One region of the Clostridium malenominatum genome, then DNA from elsewhere that is predicted to be linked to it. Evidence: riboswitches for the same ligand, from Rfam matches in the RefSeq annotation. Region 1 holds a riboswitch; each other region holds the start of a gene.
The links. A riboswitch is a leader RNA that binds a small molecule or an ion and turns the genes downstream of it on or off. The one in region 1 is predicted to bind thiamine pyrophosphate.

Region 1 (5,088 bases):
CCTACATTAATATCCTTACTTCTTCCTATTTGTTTTGATATATACGAACAACCATTGCAAGCCCCCATAGAAACCCCTATGGTATACGGGAAATATAGATTTTTTTCCATAAAAAAATCTAATACTCCTGCTGTATATAACCCCCTCATTCCTCCGCCTTCTAGTATTAACCCTATGTTTTCCATGTTGTTCTCTCCTCGTCACTCTTCTCTTTACTTAAAAATCATATTTATATTATAACTCCAATTATTTTAAAATTTAAGAGTTCTTCTATAAATTCATATGTACTTAACACTTTATTCACATTTCTCTCCTCTTAATCAGTTATATAATTGGCACCATTGGCTAATAATAGAAATATAAATCAATGGAAGGAAGTAATTAAAATGAATACTATGAAAAAGAAAATAATTATTGCATTGACCTTCGTTACATTATGTTGCACAGCATTAGGTTTTTCTTATTCAGAACTAAAAAAGAAAACAGCTCCATCAAATGATGCTGTAAATTTATCAGTGGAAGATAAAGTAAGTCAAACTCCTATAGTTATATATAATACTCATGTAGATGAAGAATATAATTTTGGTAAAAATGTTATTGATGTAGGAAAAATTATTAGTAACAACCTAAAAAAAGAAGGATTAAATAGTAATTTTATAGAGGTTAGTCCTCCTTCATCTTACTTAGAATCGTACCCTAACTCACGGGAAACCATAAAAAACAAAGCCTCAAATTACGATAAATCTGTATTATTAGATATTCATAGACAGGTTAGCAATGATTCAAAAACAAATAACCGTAGCATTCTCCTTGTTCTTTCTAAAAACAGTCCTAATTATGAGAGTAACAAAAGTTTTGCTGATTCCCTTATGAAAGAAATTAATGAGATAGGAAAAGTAAAAGCAGATATATACCTCTTTAATAAAGGAATTAATTATTTTAATCAGGACTTGGCTAAAAACTCTCTCATTGTGGAAATTGGTAGTGAAAAATCAACTGCTGAAGATGTTAATGCTTGTATAAGTACACTAGTTTCAGCATTAAAAAAGGTTAATATCAGCTCTTTTTAACTTGAATAAAACGAAATAAAGTAAGGATATCTTTTCAACTTAAAGTATCCTTACTTTATTTTATAATTAACTATTACATTTCACAGAAATAATCTTTGACTTTAATTCAGCTGCAGCTTTTTCAGGATTTTCACTTTTCATTATAGCAGAGACCACTGCAATTCCATCAATAGGACTATCTTTCAAAATATCACAGTTATCCTTATTTAGTCCCCCTATTGCTACGACGGGGATATCTACAGTATTACAGATATCATTCAGTGTGGAAACCTTCGTAATAATTGTAGCTACCTTTGTTGTTGTAGGATAAATTGCCCCGACCCCTAGGTAATCAGCGCCCTCCGCCGCAGCCTTTTCAGCTTGGGTAACAGTTTTTGCCGTTGCGCCAATAATTTTATCCTTACCCATTAGTTTTCTTGCAACTGAAACAGGTATATCACTTTGTCCAACATGAACTCCTGCTGCTCCTGAAGCCATTGCAACATCTATTCTGTCATCAATTATCAATGGAATATCATACTTATCTGTAATTTCCTTAACCTTAATTGCAAGATTAAGATAGTCATAGCCACTTCTTTCTTTTTCTCTTAACTGTAGTAGCGTTACTCCACCTTTGCAGGCTTGTTCAACCTTTGAAAGAAACACCTCTTCTTCAAGATTAGTACTGTCAGTTACTAAATAAAGAGTCATATCAAGTTTCATTTTTTATCCTCTCTTTTCATTTTAACTTATTCGAATTTTTTCTTCTATCATATAATCAGAAATACTGAACATATTATCTATAAGCTCAATTTTGAAACTTCCACTTCCCTTAACATGGGCAGAAAGTTCACCGCATATTCCCATAAGGGCTATCGCTAATACAGTACCGCCTAGTATATTTCCAGAAGAAATATAGCTTGCTATAAGAGCATTCACCATACATCCTGTCCCAGTTATCATTGAAAGCATTTCACACCCGTTTTTTATCAAATATGTATCAGTACCGTTTGTTATTATATCTACTACTCCTGTTGCAGCAATAACAGCACCTGTTTTTAAAGAAAGCTCCTTTAGCATTGCTATGCTTTCATCAGAGTTATCCTCTGTAACAACATCGCATGCCCCAACGTCAATTCCCTCTGCATTACTTTTTATACCACAGATTGCTTTCATTTCGGACATATTTCCCTTAATAACGCTTGGATGACATTCATAAAGGAATTTCTTTGCATAATCAAGACGAAGTCCACTACAACCTACCCCTACAATGTCAATTACAGAGGGAATATTTTTTTCAAGGGCTGTTTTGCCTGAAATCATCATAGACTTCATTCTATTGTCCGTTATATTTCCAAGGTTTACTCCAAGCGCTTTAGATGAGGCAGTAATTTCCGAAACCTCGTCGGGATGTTCAGCCATAATAGGTTTTGCACCCACAGCTAGAACCATATTTGCGCAATCATTTATTGAAATATGATTTGTAATACAATGGATAAGCGGTTTTTCCCACTTAACACTCTGTCTTATTTGCAATAGGTTGTTTGTTGTCAGCTTCTGATTTATCATAAACTTTTGCCCCCAAACTTATTTGAATTTTTGCAAGCATACCTGTCTTGCGTAACGCTATGAGAAAAACAAATGCAATGATTCCTCCAATTAGTGTTCCGCTAATAAAAGAAGGAACATAGAACATCCATGTAAGCCCTGTTCTGCCCCAGATAAATGTCATTACAGGATAGGAAAGGATTGCTCCAACAATACCAGTTCCTATAACCTCACCTATAACAGCACAAATCAACTTACCCTTAGATGCTCTGTAAAAAACCCCTGACAAAATGGCGCCAAAAACTGCTCCTGTTAGTGCTAGCGGTGGAATTCCCATGAAAAACATTCTTATCACACCAATCAATGTAGCGCAAAGCAATGAATACCATGGACCAAGGAGAACAGAACATAATATGTTAATAAAATGAGCCATAGGGCACATTCCTTCAATACGAAGAATAGGTGAGATTACTACTCCCATTGCCACCATCATTGCTAACATAAGTTTTCTTAATAATTTAGATCTTTTTTCCATAACAAATTACCTCCCTAATAGTACTTATTTATGGAATATACCATATAGGAAATAAATACCATCAAAGAGGCGTGTTTTTAACGTAACTAAATAGCAATTTCCTATATAGCATAAGCCATACTGGTCGGTCGAAACTTAAAAGCTTCCTCTCAGCTTGAAACACAAGCTCCCTCGCTATTTAGTTGTCTTGGTGCTACGTAGTCGCAGGGCGCTCCCCCTTCGTCTACCAAGGATATTAATTCCTCAAAGCAATAAAAAATGGGATACACCGCATAAGGCATATCCCATTTATACTCACAAAATTCATAAATAAACAGTATAAACTAAATATTCACCTACGTCGGCATTATCCGAATCAGGTTATGGGTCGAAGCCAAACTTCCTCTCAGCCTGCAATGCAAGCTCCCCTTTTTTAAATTGTATCATACAGATTTACTAAGTACAATAAATTTTTACTTACTGAACTGAATGTAATTTTCCCATTATAACTTCTTCCATTACTTTCAACTTATTTTGGCTTTCCTCTAAAGTTTTTCCTTTAGAATACATATAAATCTTTATCTTTGGCTCAGTTCCTGATGGTCTAACTGCATACCAGGAACCGTCATCTAAGTAGAACTTTAGTACGTCAGATTTTGGTATATCACTATCTTTTTCTTCTCCTGATACCAAATCCCATACCTTTCCTATTTCTAAATCTACATATTTAGTTAATTTAGCATCTCCTAAAACTTTTGGGAACTCTTCTCTATATACTTTCATCATTCTAGCTATTCTTCCCTGTCCTTCAATTCCCTCTAAAACTAAGGATATTAAATTTTCTCTATAGTATCCAAACTCTTCATAAACTTCATTTAGCACATCTATTAAAGTTTTTCCTATGCTTTTATAGTAAGCTGCAGCTTCACAAAGTAGCATGGAGGATATTACCCCATCCTTATCCTTAACAAAGTCTCCTGCTACATATCCTATACTTTCTTCATATCCAAAGATGAATTTACCTTTACTATCTCTTTCTAATTCATTTGCCTTGCCACAAATGTTTTTGAATCCAGTTAGAGCATCATAGGTTTCCACACCATACTTTGCAGCTATAGCCTTACCTAAGTCCCCAGTAACAACAGATTTAACTATGAATGGATTTTTAGGAAGATTTCCTGTATCCTTCATACCTTCTACTATGTATTTAATTAAAATTGCCCCTGTTTGGTTTCCGTTAAAAGCTAGATATTCACCATTATTATCTTTAACCATTATGGCCAATCTATCACAATCAGGGTCTGTTGCTATTAAAAGTTCAGCATTAACTTTCTTTCCTAAAGATTCAGCATATTTAAAAGCCTTCACATCCTCTGGATTTGGATATCCTACAGTAGTAAAGTCTGGATCTGGATTTTCCTGCTCTGGCACCACATAAATATTTTTGAAACCTCTTTCACTAAGCACCCTTCTCACAGGAACATTTCCCGTTCCGTTTAAAGGAGTATAAACTATATTAATATCTTTATCTATATCTTCTCTTAAGCTTAAGCTCTTTACCTTTTCTATATATTCATCATCTATTTCTTTTCCAAGGATCACCAAAAGACCTTTAGCCTTTGCTTCCTCTTCAGAAATCAGTTTTATTTCATTAAAATCCTTAATATTATTTATATTTTCTGTAATAGGATTAGCAATGCTTGACAAAATTTGAGCTCCATCTTCCCAGTAAACCTTATATCCATTATAATCTCTTGGATTGTGGCTAGCTGTTACAACTATTCCAGATATGGTATTTAACCTTCTCACCGTATAGGAAAGCTCTGGAGTAGGTCTTAGTCCTTCAAATAAATACGCCTTTATTCCATTAGCTGCTAATACTAAAGCTGCAGTTTTAGCAAATAAATCTGAATAATGTCTGCAATCGTAGGCTATAGCAACTCCTCTATTCATGGCTTCTTTGCCATTCTCCACTAT
Region 2 (5,088 bases), on a different contig from region 1:
CTTTATTAATTCCACCAATAGCTACAACAGGAATCTTAACTGATCTGCAAATTTCTTTTAATGTATCCATAGAAACGGTATGAGCATCCTTTTTTGTTGATGTGTTAAACACCGCTCCAACACCTATATAATCTGCGCCGTCCTGCTCTGCTTTTATGGCTTGTTCTACTGTTTGTGCTGACACACCTAATATCTTATCTTTTCCAATTAGTTTTCTTACATCCCTTGCACTCATATCACTTTGCCCTATATGTACACCGTCTGCATCGCAAGCAATGGCAACATCAATATTATCATTTATCACAAAAGGAACATTATTACCTTTTGCAATCTCCTTTATTTTTTTACCTTCTGATATAAATTCATCTAAAGGCATAGATTTTTCTCTTAGCTGAATAAAGGTTGCACCTACCTTTAAAGTCTCCTCTACCTGTAAATACAGTGAGTTTTGTCCAAGCCATGTTCTATCTGTTACTACATATAGTAGCATAGATTCTTTATCTACTTTCAATTTTCATTTCCTCCTTTAATACATCATAATTAAACTTACTCATATAATCTATTAAGCTTGTTCTAAAAGAAGATGTTCCTCCTTCTGTTTTTAAGACTTTTTTATATGCAAGTTCACCACAAATTCCCATACTACATACAGCGGCAGCCGTAGCATCTAATAGGTTATCACAGTTAGCACCGCAAAAAGCACCTATGAGACTTGTTAGCATACAACCAGCACCTGTAATTTTCCCCATCATTGAATGTCCATTTTTTATTATATATGTTTTATTTAAATCAGTAACTATATCCAATGCCCCAGTTATTGCTATAACCGCTCCAGTTCTTTCACTTAAAGTCTTTGAAAAACTTACAACTTCATCAATATTTTTTTCTGTCACAATATCTGCTATATTAGCATCAACTCCTTTTGTAGAGGAAGTTCCTGAATAAACAGCTTTAATTTCTGATATATTTCCACGGACAACAGAAAATTTAACTTCTTTTATTAGCCTAAAAACTGTTTCCGTTCTCAATGAGGATGCCCCCGCACCAACAGGATCTAATATAACAGGATGACCTAATGAATTTGCCTTCTTACCTGCTATTATCATAGCATTAATTGTTCTTTCATTAAGTGTTCCTATATTAATTACCAAGCTATTACAGATGCTTGTAATTTCTTCTACCTCTGAAATGTCGTCAGCCATTATAGGTGAGCCACCGCAAGCCAATATTATATTTGCACAATCATTTACAGTAACATAATTAGTAATATTGTGCACAAGTGGAGTTTTAGCAATAACATTTTCTAAGATTTTTTTAAACATAATTTCATTCCTCCATTTATTAAAATGCAAATAATACTTATACCTAACATGACGGGAAGAGTTATTCCAAGGGGTGAATTATATGGCATGAATTTTCTATACCCTATTATACCAATTAACCAAATAACTGTGTTTTTAATATTAATATTATTATTTTCATTTACAGATTTGTTGTTTAAAATAAAGTAATCTGTAATGAGTATTGCAAATAAAGGCGCAAACACAGAACCTATCAAATATAAAAAGTTTTCATACTGAGTAATAGGAATAAATATTGCCATAAGCATCCCTAAGAAACAAACAACTAAAGCCGCAATTTTTTCACTTACTTTATTATTTATATTTACAAAGCTTACTCCAGCTGAATATACATCTAGAAAAGTTGTTGTAACAGTTGAAAAAAGAACTATTATTAATGCTACAAAGCCAAGTCCTGCTAAAAGTAAAATCTCTGTGATATCTGAAGTTCCTGCAAAAAGCGATGCACCTAAGCCAATAATATACATAAATGTACTTCCTATAAAATACCCTAGTGCACTTACTAACGTACCTGATTTTTCATTTTTTAAGTTTCGTGTGTAATCAGATATTAACGGAAGCCAAGATAAAGGCATTATAGCGCTTAATTCTACAGCTGCGCCAAAAGTCATCATATCCGTACCCATATACTCTCCAGATCCTGTCCCAAACACAGTGATTCCAAGAATCATAGTAAAAACAAATAATGCCCCTACAGCAACTATATTAATTTTAGATAAATTTGAAACACCAACTATGATCCATATAGCAATTAATATCGCAATCAATATGCACCATAAAATTTCATTTTGAAAATTCATTATATATTTTGTTCCAACATCAAATGCTTTTGATCCATTAATTATCATTACAGCTGTCCATCCAAGTAGCTGCATAATATTTAATATTGAAAAGAGATAAGAGCCATATTTCCCAAAAGAAATACGAGTCGATTCTATTGCCGAAAGTTTACTTTTTGCTCCAATAAATCCAGCAGCATAAAAAATAATCCCCCCGATTATATGTCCAATAAAAATAGCAATTATACCTCTCTTAAGCCCTAATGGCGCAATAAGTGCACCTGTAAGAATTTCAGCTATTGAAACTGCTGCCCCGAACCATAATAAGAATTGACTAAAGTTTGATAACTTTTTTTCCATAGTTTATTACATCCTTTCGTGCTTTTGGCAAAATAAAATGGGATATACCACGCAGTATATCCCATTAATTAACATTAAGTAATTAACATAAATCTCTTTCCCTACGTTGGCATTATCCAAATCAGGTTAAAGGGTCGAAACTTATTTGTTTCCTCTCAGCCTGCAACACAAGCTCCCCTGTTTCTATATTCTATTCTTTAACATTTTATCATCTAAATTTATATTTGTCAAAAACTTGTTTACAAGCTTTATTTTAAATAATCTAGTGCTACTTGTGCATAGGTTGCCGCACCAATTGGCATAGCATCTTCATCTATATCAAAGAAATTTGAATGATGGGAGTAACAGCAGTTTTTTTCTTCGTTGCGTCCACCCAAGAACATTAGGGCCCCTGGTACCCTTTGGGCATACTCTGAAAAATCCTCTGAACCCATAACCTTTGCCATGGGGATAAGATTTTCTTCTCCAATCAATTTAGATACAGTTTCTTTCACAAGCTTAACAATATTTTCATCGTTAATAGTTGGACTGCACATAAAATCATAATTAAATTCATATTCACATCCATAAGCTTCACAGGTACTTTTAATCATAGTTTCCATCCATTTTGCCATAGCTTCCCTGCTTTCCTGCGTAAAGGATCTATTGCATCCGCCTAATTCAGCCTTTCCAGGTAATACATTAAATCTTTCCCCTGCATTTATTGTTCCTACATTGATAACTATAGGATTTCTTATGTCATTTTGTCTAGTAACTATGGTATGAAACCCATTTAAAATAGCGTTCATACAAGTAATGGCATCTACTCCTTGCCAAGGAGAAGAACCATGACAGGATCTACCTTTTATTGTTAGTTTCCAAAAATCTACTGCCGCCATCATAGGGCCTGGTTGAATACTAACCTTGCCTACTGGTACATCTGACCATATATGCATTCCAAAGGTCATATCTACCTTAGGATTTTCTAACACCCCACCTTCAATCATCTTTTTAGCTCCACTTACTATTTCCTCAGCTGGTTGAAATATAAACTTTACAGTACCCTTTATTTCATCTTTCATTTCTAATAAAATTTTTGTAGCCCCAAGGAGCATTGCAATATGTGCGTCATGGCCACAAGCATGCATCATTCCTGGCGTTTTAGATGTATAAGCTAGTCCCGTTTCTTCATTTACGGATAGGCCATCTATATCCGCTCTCAGCGCAACAACTTTCCCTTCCTCTTTTCCTCTAAGTATTCCAAGTACGCCTGTTTCACAAGGGCTTGAAACTTCTAGACCCATTTTTTCAAGTTCTTCCCTTATCCTTTTAGAAGTTCTAAACTCGCTAAAGGAAGGTTCTGGATGCATATGTAGATCTCTTCTGATGTCCACCATCCAGTCATAATATTTTTTAGCACTTTCTAATGTTTTCATGAAAAATTCCCCCTTTCTTATATTATATTCCATAAATTTAAATATATTAAAAAAACGTCTCTATATATCAAATAAATGATATGTAGAGACGTTTTTTATTTAACTTAAATAATCTAGTGCTACTTGTGCATAAGTTGCAGCTCCAATTGGCATAGCATTTTCATCAATATTAAAGAAATTTGAGTGATGTGAATAGCAACATTTCTTTTCTTCGTTGCGTGCTCCCAAGAACATTAGAGCTCCAGGTACCCTTTGAGCATATTCTGAGAAGTCTTCAGATCCCATAACTTTTTCCATAGGTATAAGATTTTTTTCATCGATTAACTTAGATACAGCCACCTTTATAACCTTAGAAACATTTTCATCATTAATAGTTGGGCTGCACATAAAATCATATTTAAATTCATATTCACATCCATAAGCTTCACAAGTACTTTTAATCATAGTCTCCATCCATTTTGGTAGAGATTCTCTACTTTCTTTTGTAAAGGTTCTGTTCATTCCAACTATTTCTGCTTTTCCAGGTACTACATTAAATCTTTCCCCTGCATTTATTGTTCCTACGTTTATAACTATAGGATTTCTTATGTCATTTACCCTTGTAACAATTGTATGAAGACCATTTAATATAGCAGTCATACATGTAATTGCATCTACTCCTTGCCAAGGTGAGGAACCATGACAAGCCTTGCCTTTTATGTTTAACTTCCACACATCTGCTGACGCCATCATAGGTCCTGGTTGAATACTAGCCTCACCGGTAGGCACATCTGACCATATATGCATTCCAAAGGCCATGTCCACCTTAGGATTTTCTAATACTCCTCCTTCAATCATCTTTTTAGCTCCACCAGCTACTTCTTCTGCTGGCTGGAAAATAAATTTAACAGTACCTTTTATTTCATCCTTCATATCCGATAAAATTCTTGCAGCTCCAAGAAGCATTGCAGCATGTGCGTCATGGCCACAAGCATGCATCATTCCTGGGGTTTTAGAGGCATAATCTAGTCCCGTTTCTTCATTTACTGATAAGGCATCTATATCAGCTCTTAATGCTACTACCTTTCCTTCTTCTTTTCCTTTAAGTATTCCAAGTACTCCTGTTTCACAAGGACTTGACACCTCTATCCCCATCTTCTCAAGCTCTTCTTTTATCCTTTGAGAGGTTTTATA
Region 3 (5,088 bases), on a different contig from region 1:
CGGAGCATACTTTAAAAGTATTTTAGCACTTTCTTCTGGATTTTCAATAGCAAATTTATAACCTTTTTCTGTAGCTTTTAAGAACTTTTTAACCTTTTCAGGGTTTTCCTTAATTGTTTTATTTCCAGCAATAAGTATTGGAGTATAGTAATTTAAAGCAGGGTCTAAATCCTTAACTGCTATATAGTTTAATTCAACTCCTCTTAGCTTTGCTTCAATTCCTGTCCAACCTTCAAATATCCAAGCAATATCTATATTTTTTTCAGTAGCAGCAAAGAAATCATCGTTACCAATACTTACATTTCTAATCTTGGTATAATCTGCACCATTTTTGCTCATAACAGCCTTAAGTACTGCTTCTTCTGAAGGTGAACCCCATCCTCCATAAATTTTTCCTTCGAAATCTTTAACCTTAGCTATATTTTTGCTTTTTGGTGAAGCAAAACCTGAAGTGTTGTCTTGTATAATTGTAGCTATAGCTTTAATTGGTAGTGGGTCTTTACTTGTTAGTGCATAGGTTACATCCTCTTGATAACTAACTCCAAAGTCTCCTTGACCTGTTGCAATTAAAGTTGCGGATGACCCCTCTGAAGGTTGAATAATTTCTACATCTAATCCCTCTTCTTTAAAGTATCCTTTTTCTAGAGCTACATATAATCCTGTGTGATTTGTATTAGGTGTCCAATCAAGTATTACCTTTGTTTTTTCTAATTCTGTTTTCCCCTTATCCTCACTTTTTTGTGTAGCGCAACCTGAAAAGGCTAATACCACTGTACTTACAATGCTTATTAATGATAATATTTTCTTTCTTCTCATAATTTAAAACTCCTCTCTTTTACTTCCAATGAATTAACTTATTTCCTATTAAATCAATTAAATAAATTATTAATATGCTAACTAAAATAATTACTAATATTGAAGCAAATACCTTATCTAATGCATAGGCATTTTTAGCCCTTACCATGTAAACTCCAATACCCTTGTCCCCTGCAAGCCATTCGCCAACTACTGCAGACATAATCATGTAGGTTCCTGCAATTTTTACTCCCGATAATAAATTTACCATGGCATAAGGTAGTTTTAGATGACAAAAGACTTGTAGCTTTGAAGCTTTCATTGTTTTAAATAGCCTTAAATAATCTTCATCTATCTTATCAAGACCGTCTATTAAACTTATTACTATGGGGAAAAAGCACACCATAATTACCATAACTATTTTAGGCAAAGTGCCAAAACCAAACCATATTATAAATAAAGGCGCTATGGCAATGGTTGGAATAGTTTGTGATATAACCAGTATTGGATAGAAGGACTTTTTAATAATTTGAAAACTATCCATTAAAATAGCAAGTATAAAGGCAAATACTAATGATAATCCAAACCCTACAAAGGCCTCATATAAAGTTACCTTTGTGTGGGTTATAATTAAATTAAAATCGCCCTTTAAAGCTTCTACTATATCCGTAGGCGATGGAACAATATAGTTTGGAACTTTATTTACTTCCACTATAATCTGCCAAAGTAAAGTTATGAGTAGTATAGTGCCTATAGGATATAACTTACTATCTATATTTGTAGATTTTTTCATCCATAGTTACCCCTTCACTTTTGTAGTCAATCTTTACTACAGAGCAAACCCTTGCTGCTCCTTCTTCTACACATATTTCCTGTGCCCTTTTAACAATTTGTAGTAAAGTGTCTAGCTCACCCTCCATAGTTGTCTCCATAGGTCCAACTTCGTATTTTACTCCCATAGAAGCTATATATTCTATAACCTTATCCACTACCGGATAAATTTTTTCCTCTGGAACGCTTGGTATAACTTGAATACTTAAATTAACATTAGCCATATGTTTCACCTTCTTTCTTCATTTTAAATATTAATTAATGTTTTTAAATTATCTTCTATAGCTTTTTTAACTTCCTTTTCAGGAAGGTTTTTTATTGTTGAAATTTTATTGACTATATTTTTAATGTAGCTTGGATAACCATATTCTCCATTTACCCATTCTAGGGCAGTGGGACCATCTGTTTCCGTTAAAATCCTATCTATAGGAATTGTTTTCACTATTTCCTCCGTAAGTTTTGAATACCCAATATCTACACTAATAGTAAAATAGCATCCATATTCTATGAATTTTGATATTAAGTCCACGGGGCCACTGTACCAGTGGATTATTGGCGTTCTTAAATTGTACTGTTTTATTAAATCTAGTATTTCTCTTTCAGCACCCTTAGTATGTAAATTTGTTACTTTATTATACTCCCTAGCTTTTTCTAAAAAATATTTCAACACCTTTAATTGATTAGGATATCTTTCTCTTTCTAGAACCCAATGAAAATCAAGGCCAATCTCCCCGATTATAGGAGTTTCCTTTATATATTTTTCAAACCTGTCCAAATCCTTATAATTATTATGAGCTCTCCAAGGGTGAACTCCAAAGCATGGAATTATAATTTGATTGTCTTTGCTAAGGCTTCTTGCAAATAAATAACTTTCCTCATCCATAGAACAAGCTAAAGTTATAATATGATTTTCTCTTATATCCTTTAAAGCTTCATTTAATTTATCTCCATAAAGTTCTAAATGGTTATGAGCATCAACATACATTTATACATCTCCTCTGAGCATATTAAAAAATAAAAAGCACTGCTATAAAACAGTGCTTAGGTATACCTTTTAATTATGTTCGCTTTCCTACGTCGGTTTTATCCGCATCAGGTTCGAAGGGTTAAAGTTTTAAACTTCTCTCAGCCATAAGGCACCCCCAGCACTAGATATTAAATTTAAAATTAAAATCTTTCTAAGTTATTGTATCACTAATAGGTTATAAAATAAAGGTATTTTTAATTTTATTAACTAATATATTATTTAATAGCTCCTTGTATTTCATCCGCCATCATATTAGTCGAGTTAAAGCCACCTACAGATACATACCAAATATGAGAATTAAGATATATAATTTTATTATTCTTATAGGCTGATGTAGTCTTAATTAAATCATTTTCCAAAACCTGTTTAGCAGTAGTGTTATTACCTACAACAGCACCTCTATCTATAACAAATATATAATCTGGATTCTTTTCTACTACATATTCAAAGGAAACATTTTGTCCATGAGTAGATGTTTTTATATTCTTATCGGCAGGAGTAAATCCAAATCCCTTGTGTATAATACCAAACCTTGAGTCTTCCCCATAGGCACTTAATGATCCTTCATTCACCATAAGAATTAACGCATTTTTTCCACTGGATTCTATATCTTCTTTTAGCATTTTAATATTATCATGAGTTTTTTTAAGTTCTTTATCTACAAACGCTTCTTTATCAAATATTTTGCCCAGTACTCTCATATTACTATTAAATGAATCAATGTAGTTTTCATTGCTTATAGTAAGATAAACAGTTGGAGAAATCTTTTTAAATTCCTCATATAATTTAGCTTGTCTTGCAGAAATAATAACTAAATCAGGCTTAAGTTCATTTATTTTTTCAAAATTCGGCTCCTGTAAAGTTCCTACATTAATATATTTATCATCCTTATATTTTTCAAGATGAGAAGGAATGTTTGATTTTGGTAGCGCAATTACGTCTATACCTATTTTATCAAGGGAATCTAATATACCATAGTCAAAAACCACTACTTTTTTAGGATTCTTATTTAATATAGTTTCTCCTAGTTCATGGGTAATGGTAAGTTCTCCACTCCCCTTATTGGAATTACTCTCTTTAAACTTTACTAACCCAAAGGCTGAAATAGCTGCTATTATTAAAATTGTTATCATCATACTTACTTTTTTATTCATTTTTTACCACCTCTATATTTTTTAATTAATTGTAATAAACACATATTTTATTGTTATCTATGTTTTTTATTTCAAAGTCCATGTTATATATTTTCTCTAGTACTGGCTTGTCAATAATTTCATCAGCATCACCATGGCTTATTAGTTTTCCGTCCTTTAAGGCTACTATATAATCTGAATAGCAGGATGCAAAATTAATATCATGTATAACTAAGATAATGGTCTTTCCAAGATCATCTACTAGGGATCTTAAAATTTTCATAATCTGGACTGAATGCTTCATATCCAAATTGTTAAGAGGCTCATCTAAAAGAATATAATCTGTATTTTGAGCAATAACCATTGCAATATAAGCCCTTTGCCTTTGTCCACCACTTAATTGATCAAGATATTTATTTTCTATATCTGAAAGCTTCATGTATTCTATGGCTTCATCTATATATTTTAAATCCTCTTTAGTAAGCTTCCCTTGAGAATAAGGGAACCTTCCAAAGCTCACCAGTTCTCTAATAGTTAATCTTATGTTTATGTGATTTGATTGCTTTAATATAGATAATTTTTTTGCTAAATTATCATTGTCCCAGTTAGAAACCTCCTTACCATCAATAAAAATTTCTCCTCCATCTCTTTTAACTAGGCGACTTATCATGGATAATAAAGTACTCTTTCCCGCTCCATTAGGACCAATAAAAGAAGTAATTTTCCCATCTAATATTTTCATAGATACATTATCTACAACATTTTTGTTCCCATATTTTTTTACTACATTTTTTATTTCAATCATGTTCTATTCTCCTTTAAAAGCAAATATATAAAATACACTCCACCAACAAAATTTATAATAACGCTTAAAGTTGTGTTGAAATTTATAACTCTTTCAATAACTAACTGCCCTCCAATTAGAGCAATTATACTTATTAACACAGAAGCTATAATCAAGTATCTATGCTTATATGTATTTATAAATTCTCGAGCAAGATTTACTACTAGTAATCCTAAAAAGGTTATGGGACCAACTAATGCCGTAGATACTGAAACCAATATAGATATTATAATTAACATCTTTTGGGTAACTTTGTCATAATCTACTCCTAGATTTATAGCTTGTTCTCTTCCTAAAGATAGTACATCTAAAATTTTCATATAATCATAGGCATAAACTATTATTAGAAGTACAATTACTATAGATATAAGCAATATCTCTGTATTAATATTATTAAAACTAGCAAACATTTTACCTTGCACAATGGCAAATTCATTAGGATCTATTAACATCTGCAT
Region 4 (5,088 bases), on a different contig from region 1:
GCTACATCTGAAGAGATGGCAACTTCTTCTCAAAATGTATCCTTAGCTATAACGGATGTAGCCAAAGCTACAGGTAATCAAGCAGAGGATTTGGTAAGCATAAATTCTATAATTAGTAATTTTGGAGTTTCCCTTGAAAATATGATTCACTCCATAGAATTAATACATAGTTCCTCAAAAGAAATAGATAGTTCAGCAAATAATAGCAATGATAATATGATAAGCCTAATTAACTCTATTAATACAATAAATAGTTCATTCAAGGATTTTTCTTTACGCATAAATACTCTTCACCATAGCGTATTAAAAATAAATGAAATTACTAATTTGATAAATAATATATCTGACCAAACAAACTTATTAGCTTTAAATGCAGCAATAGAAGCAGCTAGAGCTGGAGAAGCAGGAAGAGGATTTGCTGTTGTAGCCGATGAGGTCCGAAAATTGGCCGAGCAAAGCAAAGGTTCTTCTCTAGAAATTAATAATTTAATTAAAGTTATATCACAGGACACAAATAATATTGTATCCACTAGTGAAACTATGGAATTAGAATTTCAAAATCAGCTTTCTACTGTTAATACTGCTATAGAATCCTTTAAAAATATTATTGAAAAAATAAAATTTATAATTCCAAAAATAGAAGAAGTCAATACCCTTACCCAAAACATAGATTCAGAAAAAAATGATATAATATCAAAAGTAGAGTCATCTTCATCTATAGCTGAAGAAATATCTGCTTCTTCCGAGGAAATATCTGCCTCTTCTGAGGAAATGACCATGTCTTCTGAAGAAGTAGCATCTTCTGCCAACTCCTTAAGTGAAATGACAAAGGAAATGGTAGAAAAAATAAATAAGTTTAAGATATAAGAAATATTTATAGTACCTCTTGTCAATAATAAATATAGTTTGATAATTACATTTTATTATATTAAAATGTAACTATTAAAACAAAGGAGGTAACAGTTATGAAGGCTTTTCAAATGAGCGAAGTAGCTTATAAAGAATTTTTAAAATTCCTTGAAGACAGCAATGTTCCATCAAAGTCAATAAGAATCAATTTATCAGGCCATGGCTGAGGAGGCCCAGTATTTAATCTTGTTCTGGATGAACAAGGCAAAAATGATGATGTTACTAAAATAGGTGACATAACTTTCTTAGTTGACAAAGACTTAGTTGCACAGTTTGGTGGGTTTGAATTAACTTGTGGAGAAGAAAATGGTCTTGGAGGCTTTAATCTTCAACCATTATTAAAAGATGACGATGGCGATGGATGTTCCACATGTTCAGGTTGTCACTAAAAATTGCAAGGATACTTTTTAAGACTTTTAGCTAAATAGTTTTTAGTTAATAATCAATATGAAAATTCCCGTGGAATTTTATAATAACAAAAAATTCCACGGGAATTTTATCTATAACTAAAATACTAAAAATTATTTAACTAGTAAATTAATCTATAACAGATTTTTTAAACACTATGGAGTTACTATCTAACCTAGGTTGTATTCCCAAAGTTGTATATGGCTTTTCTAAAATTCCTACAAGTTCCCATCCTTCTTCACCATATTTATTCAATTGTTCCTCTATTGTCAAGTTGCTATCTGAACTAAGAAAATGATCCAATGTAAACATCTTATATTCCCACTTCATATAAGTTCATTCACCCCTTTTAAATATTTTTCTAGCTTTCCTAATAATCTTATTATCTACAAAAATATTGGGGTTATTCCTTAAATTTTATTTCTTTAATCATCTTCTCTTAATATGTTAATATTTTTGCCTTCCATAACTTTATTCATATTTCTTACGGCACACATTTTTCCACACATAGTACATGTATGCTCATCTTCTGGCATAGAACTTTTTCTATATCTTCTAGCCTTTTCCTCATCTATTGCTAGATTAAACATACCTTCCCAATCTAGTTCTTTTCTTGCTTTACTCATCTTGTTATCCCAATCTCTTGCTCCCTTTATTCCTTTAGCTATATCTGCTGCATGGGCAGCAATTTTAGTAGCAATTATTCCTTCTTTCATATCTTCTAAATCTGGCAACCTCAAATGCTCCGCTGGAGTTACATAGCATAGAAAGTCTGCTCCATAGGTTGCTGCAATAGCTCCCCCTATAGCACTAGTAATGTGATCATATCCTGGCGCCACGTCTGTTACAATAGGTCCTAATACATAAAAAGGTGCATCATAACAAAGCTTCTTTTCTAAAACCATGTTTGCTTCAATTTCATTTAATGCCATATGTCCTGGTCCTTCTATCATAATCTGTACATTTCTTTCCCATGCTCTCTTAGTTAGTTCACCTAAAGTCATTAGTTCTTTTATTTGACTTGGATCTGTAGAATCGGCTATGGATCCAGGTCTACATGCATCTCCTAGACTTATAGTAACATCGTACTTTTCACAAATATCTAACAATCTATCATATTGTTCATAAAAAGGATTTTCTTTATTATTTAATTCCATCCAAGCATAAAGAAGAGAGCCTCCCCTGGATACTATGTTAGTAAGTCTTGGATTTCTCTTGAAAATTTCTGCTGTTTCTCTATTCATACCTGCATGTATTGTCATAAAATCCACACCATCTTTAGCATGAGTTTCAACAACTCTAAATAAGTCCTCTGCAGTTAAATCTTTTAATTCTTTATCATAAAAACCTACTGCGTCGTACATAGGAACGGTTCCAATCATTGCTGGTGACATATGTATAAGCCTTTGTCTAAATTCTTGAGTTTTTCCAAAACAGCTCAAGTCCATTATAGCTTCTGCTTTCATCTCTATTGCTTTTTTTACTTTTTCTAATTCCATCTCTATATTACAGCAATCCTTAGATATTCCCAAATTCACATTAATTTTAGTTCTAAGACCCTTGCCTATTCCTTCTGGGTCTATACTTAGATGATTTTTATTTGCTGGTATTGCAACCTTTCCTTGTGAAACTAACTCCATTAAATCTTCTACTCTCACCTTTTCTTTCTTTGCTACAATTTCCATTTCTTTTGTAATGATGCCTTTTTTAGCTGCATCCATTTGAGTTGAATAATTCATTAATCCCATCTCCTTTTTAATAAAAATAAAAGGGAAGCAAATGCTTCCCTCATAACCTTTTTATAATAAAAAAATCACAACTTTATATATAAAAATTGTGGTTAAATTATATAAAGCTCTTCCCTACGTTGGAATTATCCAAATCAGGTTATGAGGGTCTGAGATCACATCTCACTCTCAGCCTATTTATAGGCTCCCCTAGAAATATTCAATTTTCTTCAGTTTAAATTTAACATAATGATTAATGATTGTCAACATTTTACTTTTTTAAATTGATAGTTTTTTAAATGTTTAGATATTTAGTTAATGACAAAATTCCCAAGAAATTTTTATTATTATAAAATCTCCTGGGAATTTTCACTTTAACTATTAATTAGAAATCTAGTCATCTAGAAATCTTATTTAAAATATCTTCCTAATAATCCTTTGAAAGCTTGACCGTGTCTAGCTTCATCTTTACACATTTCATGTACTGTATCGTGAATTGCATCTAGGTTAAGCTTCTTAGCAAGTGTTGCTAAGTCTTTCTTTCCTTGACATGCTCCGTGTTCAGCTTCTACTCTTGCTTCTAAGTTCTTCTTAGTATCCGCCCAAACCACTTCTCCTAATAATTCAGCAAACTTTGCTGCGTGCTCAGCTTCTTCAAAAGCTATTCTCTTATAAGCTTCAGCTACTTCTGGATATCCCTCTCTATCAGCCTGTCTGCTCATAGCTAAGTACATTCCTACTTCTGTACACTCTCCCATAAAGTTTGCTCTTAATCCTTCTATAATTTCTGGATCTACGTCCTTAGCTACACCTATTCTATGTTCGTCAGCCCAAGCCATATCCTCAGTTTTTTCTATAAATTTAGTTGCAGGAGCTTTACATAATGGACACGCTTCTGGTGCCATTTCTCCTTCATGAACATATCCACATATTGTACAAACAAATTTTTTCATTATTAAATTCCTCCTAAAAACTTTAATTTTCTCATTTCTTATTTACAATTATTATTATATAATAATAATTATTAATTTGCAATAGTTTTTTAAAAGTTTTTATGGTTTTTTTCCAATGTTTACACATATATTATAAAGCATTAAAAGTTAACGGTAAATCTTACCGTTAACTTTTAATAAAAAATTTATAATTTATTTTTTCAACAGTTCTTTACCAGATATTCCTGGCTCAGTCATTCCATAAGCATTTAATATAGTAGTTAATTCTGCTTCTTTTAATAATCCTTCTTTTAAAATTAATTCTTTTACAGACTCTCCACTATTTATTGCGGTTTTAGCCAGTCTGGCAGAGTCCTTATATCCAATGTGTGGAACTATTGCTGTTATTATACCTACGCTGTTTTCAACCATTTCTCTACAATGTTCTTCATTGGCAGTAATACCCTTTACACAGTTTTCTATAAAGGTTTCTACTCCATGGGCAAGAGTTTCTATGGATTCAAATAAATTGTAGAATAAAACTGGTTCAAAAGCATTAAGTTCTAATTGACCTGCCTCAGCTGCCATAGTTATAGTTAAGTCATTACCAATTATGTTGAAGGCAACCTGACTCATAACCTCAGGGATAACAGGGTTTACCTTCCCTGGCATTATAGAGGAACCATTTTGTTTTGATGGAAGATTTATTTCTCCAAAACCTGTTCTTGGTCCTGAGGATAGTAATCTTAAATCATTACTCATCTTAGAAAGGCTTATTGCACAAACCTTAAGCGCACTTGATACCGCTGCAAAACCATCTAAGTTTTGAGTACCATCAACTAGGTCATCGTTTTGAATCAAATCAATTCCTGTAACCTTAGCGATGTTTGGAACTATATGCTTAACATACATTTCATCAGCATTTAACCCTGTTCCTATAGCAGTTGCTCCCATATTTATATGCTTTAAATCTTGCCCTGCTCTCTTAATTCTTACTATGTCTCTCTTTATAGCATTTGCATAAGCATGGAATTCTTGACCAAGTCTTATTGGAATAGCGTCTTGCATTTGAGTTCTTCCCATTTTTATAACATGGTCGAATTCTACAGACT

Region 2: it holds a riboswitch for thiamine pyrophosphate, as region 1 does, so the genes downstream of both, cytX (putative hydroxymethylpyrimidine transporter CytX) here and thiW (energy coupling factor transporter S component ThiW) in region 1, are expected to answer to the same signal.
Region 3: it holds a riboswitch for thiamine pyrophosphate, as region 1 does, so the genes downstream of both, ABDZ69_RS05445 (TatD family hydrolase) here and thiW (energy coupling factor transporter S component ThiW) in region 1, are expected to answer to the same signal.
Region 4: it holds a riboswitch for thiamine pyrophosphate, as region 1 does, so the genes downstream of both, thiC (phosphomethylpyrimidine synthase ThiC) here and thiW (energy coupling factor transporter S component ThiW) in region 1, are expected to answer to the same signal.

Annotation. Positions count from the first base shown of each region.
Region 1 covers NZ_BAAACF010000012.1:130,132-135,219, forward strand. The annotation lists gene ABDZ69_RS16340 (patatin-like phospholipase family protein) at 1-185, opposite strand, end outside; gene ABDZ69_RS16345 (stage II sporulation protein P) at 387-1,070, shown strand; gene thiE (thiamine phosphate synthase) at 1,137-1,772, opposite strand; gene thiM (hydroxyethylthiazole kinase) at 1,794-2,585, opposite strand; gene thiW (energy coupling factor transporter S component ThiW) at 2,563-3,132, opposite strand; TPP riboswitch at 3,446-3,551, opposite strand; gene ABDZ69_RS16365 (phospho-sugar mutase) at 3,589-5,088, opposite strand, start outside.
Region 2 covers NZ_BAAACF010000006.1:21,865-26,952, forward strand. The annotation lists gene thiE (thiamine phosphate synthase) at 1-511, opposite strand, end outside; gene thiM (hydroxyethylthiazole kinase) at 498-1,322, opposite strand; gene cytX (putative hydroxymethylpyrimidine transporter CytX) at 1,304-2,500, opposite strand; TPP riboswitch at 2,580-2,689, opposite strand; gene ABDZ69_RS14455 (M20 metallopeptidase family protein) at 2,749-3,915, opposite strand; gene ABDZ69_RS14460 (M20 metallopeptidase family protein) at 4,015-5,088, opposite strand, start outside.
Region 3 covers NZ_BAAACF010000001.1:1,082,868-1,087,955, reverse strand. The annotation lists gene ABDZ69_RS05460 (ABC transporter substrate-binding protein) at 1-816, opposite strand, end outside; gene ABDZ69_RS05455 (ABC transporter permease) at 836-1,588, opposite strand; gene ABDZ69_RS05450 (thiamine-binding protein) at 1,563-1,850, opposite strand; gene ABDZ69_RS05445 (TatD family hydrolase) at 1,874-2,611, opposite strand; TPP riboswitch at 2,679-2,780, opposite strand; gene ABDZ69_RS05440 (siderophore ABC transporter substrate-binding protein) at 2,869-3,807, opposite strand; gene ABDZ69_RS05435 (iron ABC transporter ATP-binding protein) at 3,833-4,591, opposite strand; gene ABDZ69_RS05430 (iron chelate uptake ABC transporter family permease subunit) at 4,588-5,088, opposite strand, start outside.
Region 4 covers NZ_BAAACF010000001.1:708,099-713,186, reverse strand. The annotation lists gene ABDZ69_RS03545 (methyl-accepting chemotaxis protein) at 1-867, shown strand, start outside; gene ABDZ69_RS03540 (HesB-like protein) at 966-1,298, shown strand; gene ABDZ69_RS03535 (DUF4177 domain-containing protein) at 1,447-1,647, opposite strand; gene thiC (phosphomethylpyrimidine synthase ThiC) at 1,743-3,056, opposite strand; TPP riboswitch at 3,160-3,266, opposite strand; gene ABDZ69_RS03525 (NADH peroxidase) at 3,455-3,997, opposite strand; gene ABDZ69_RS03520 (aspartate ammonia-lyase) at 4,190-5,088, opposite strand, start outside.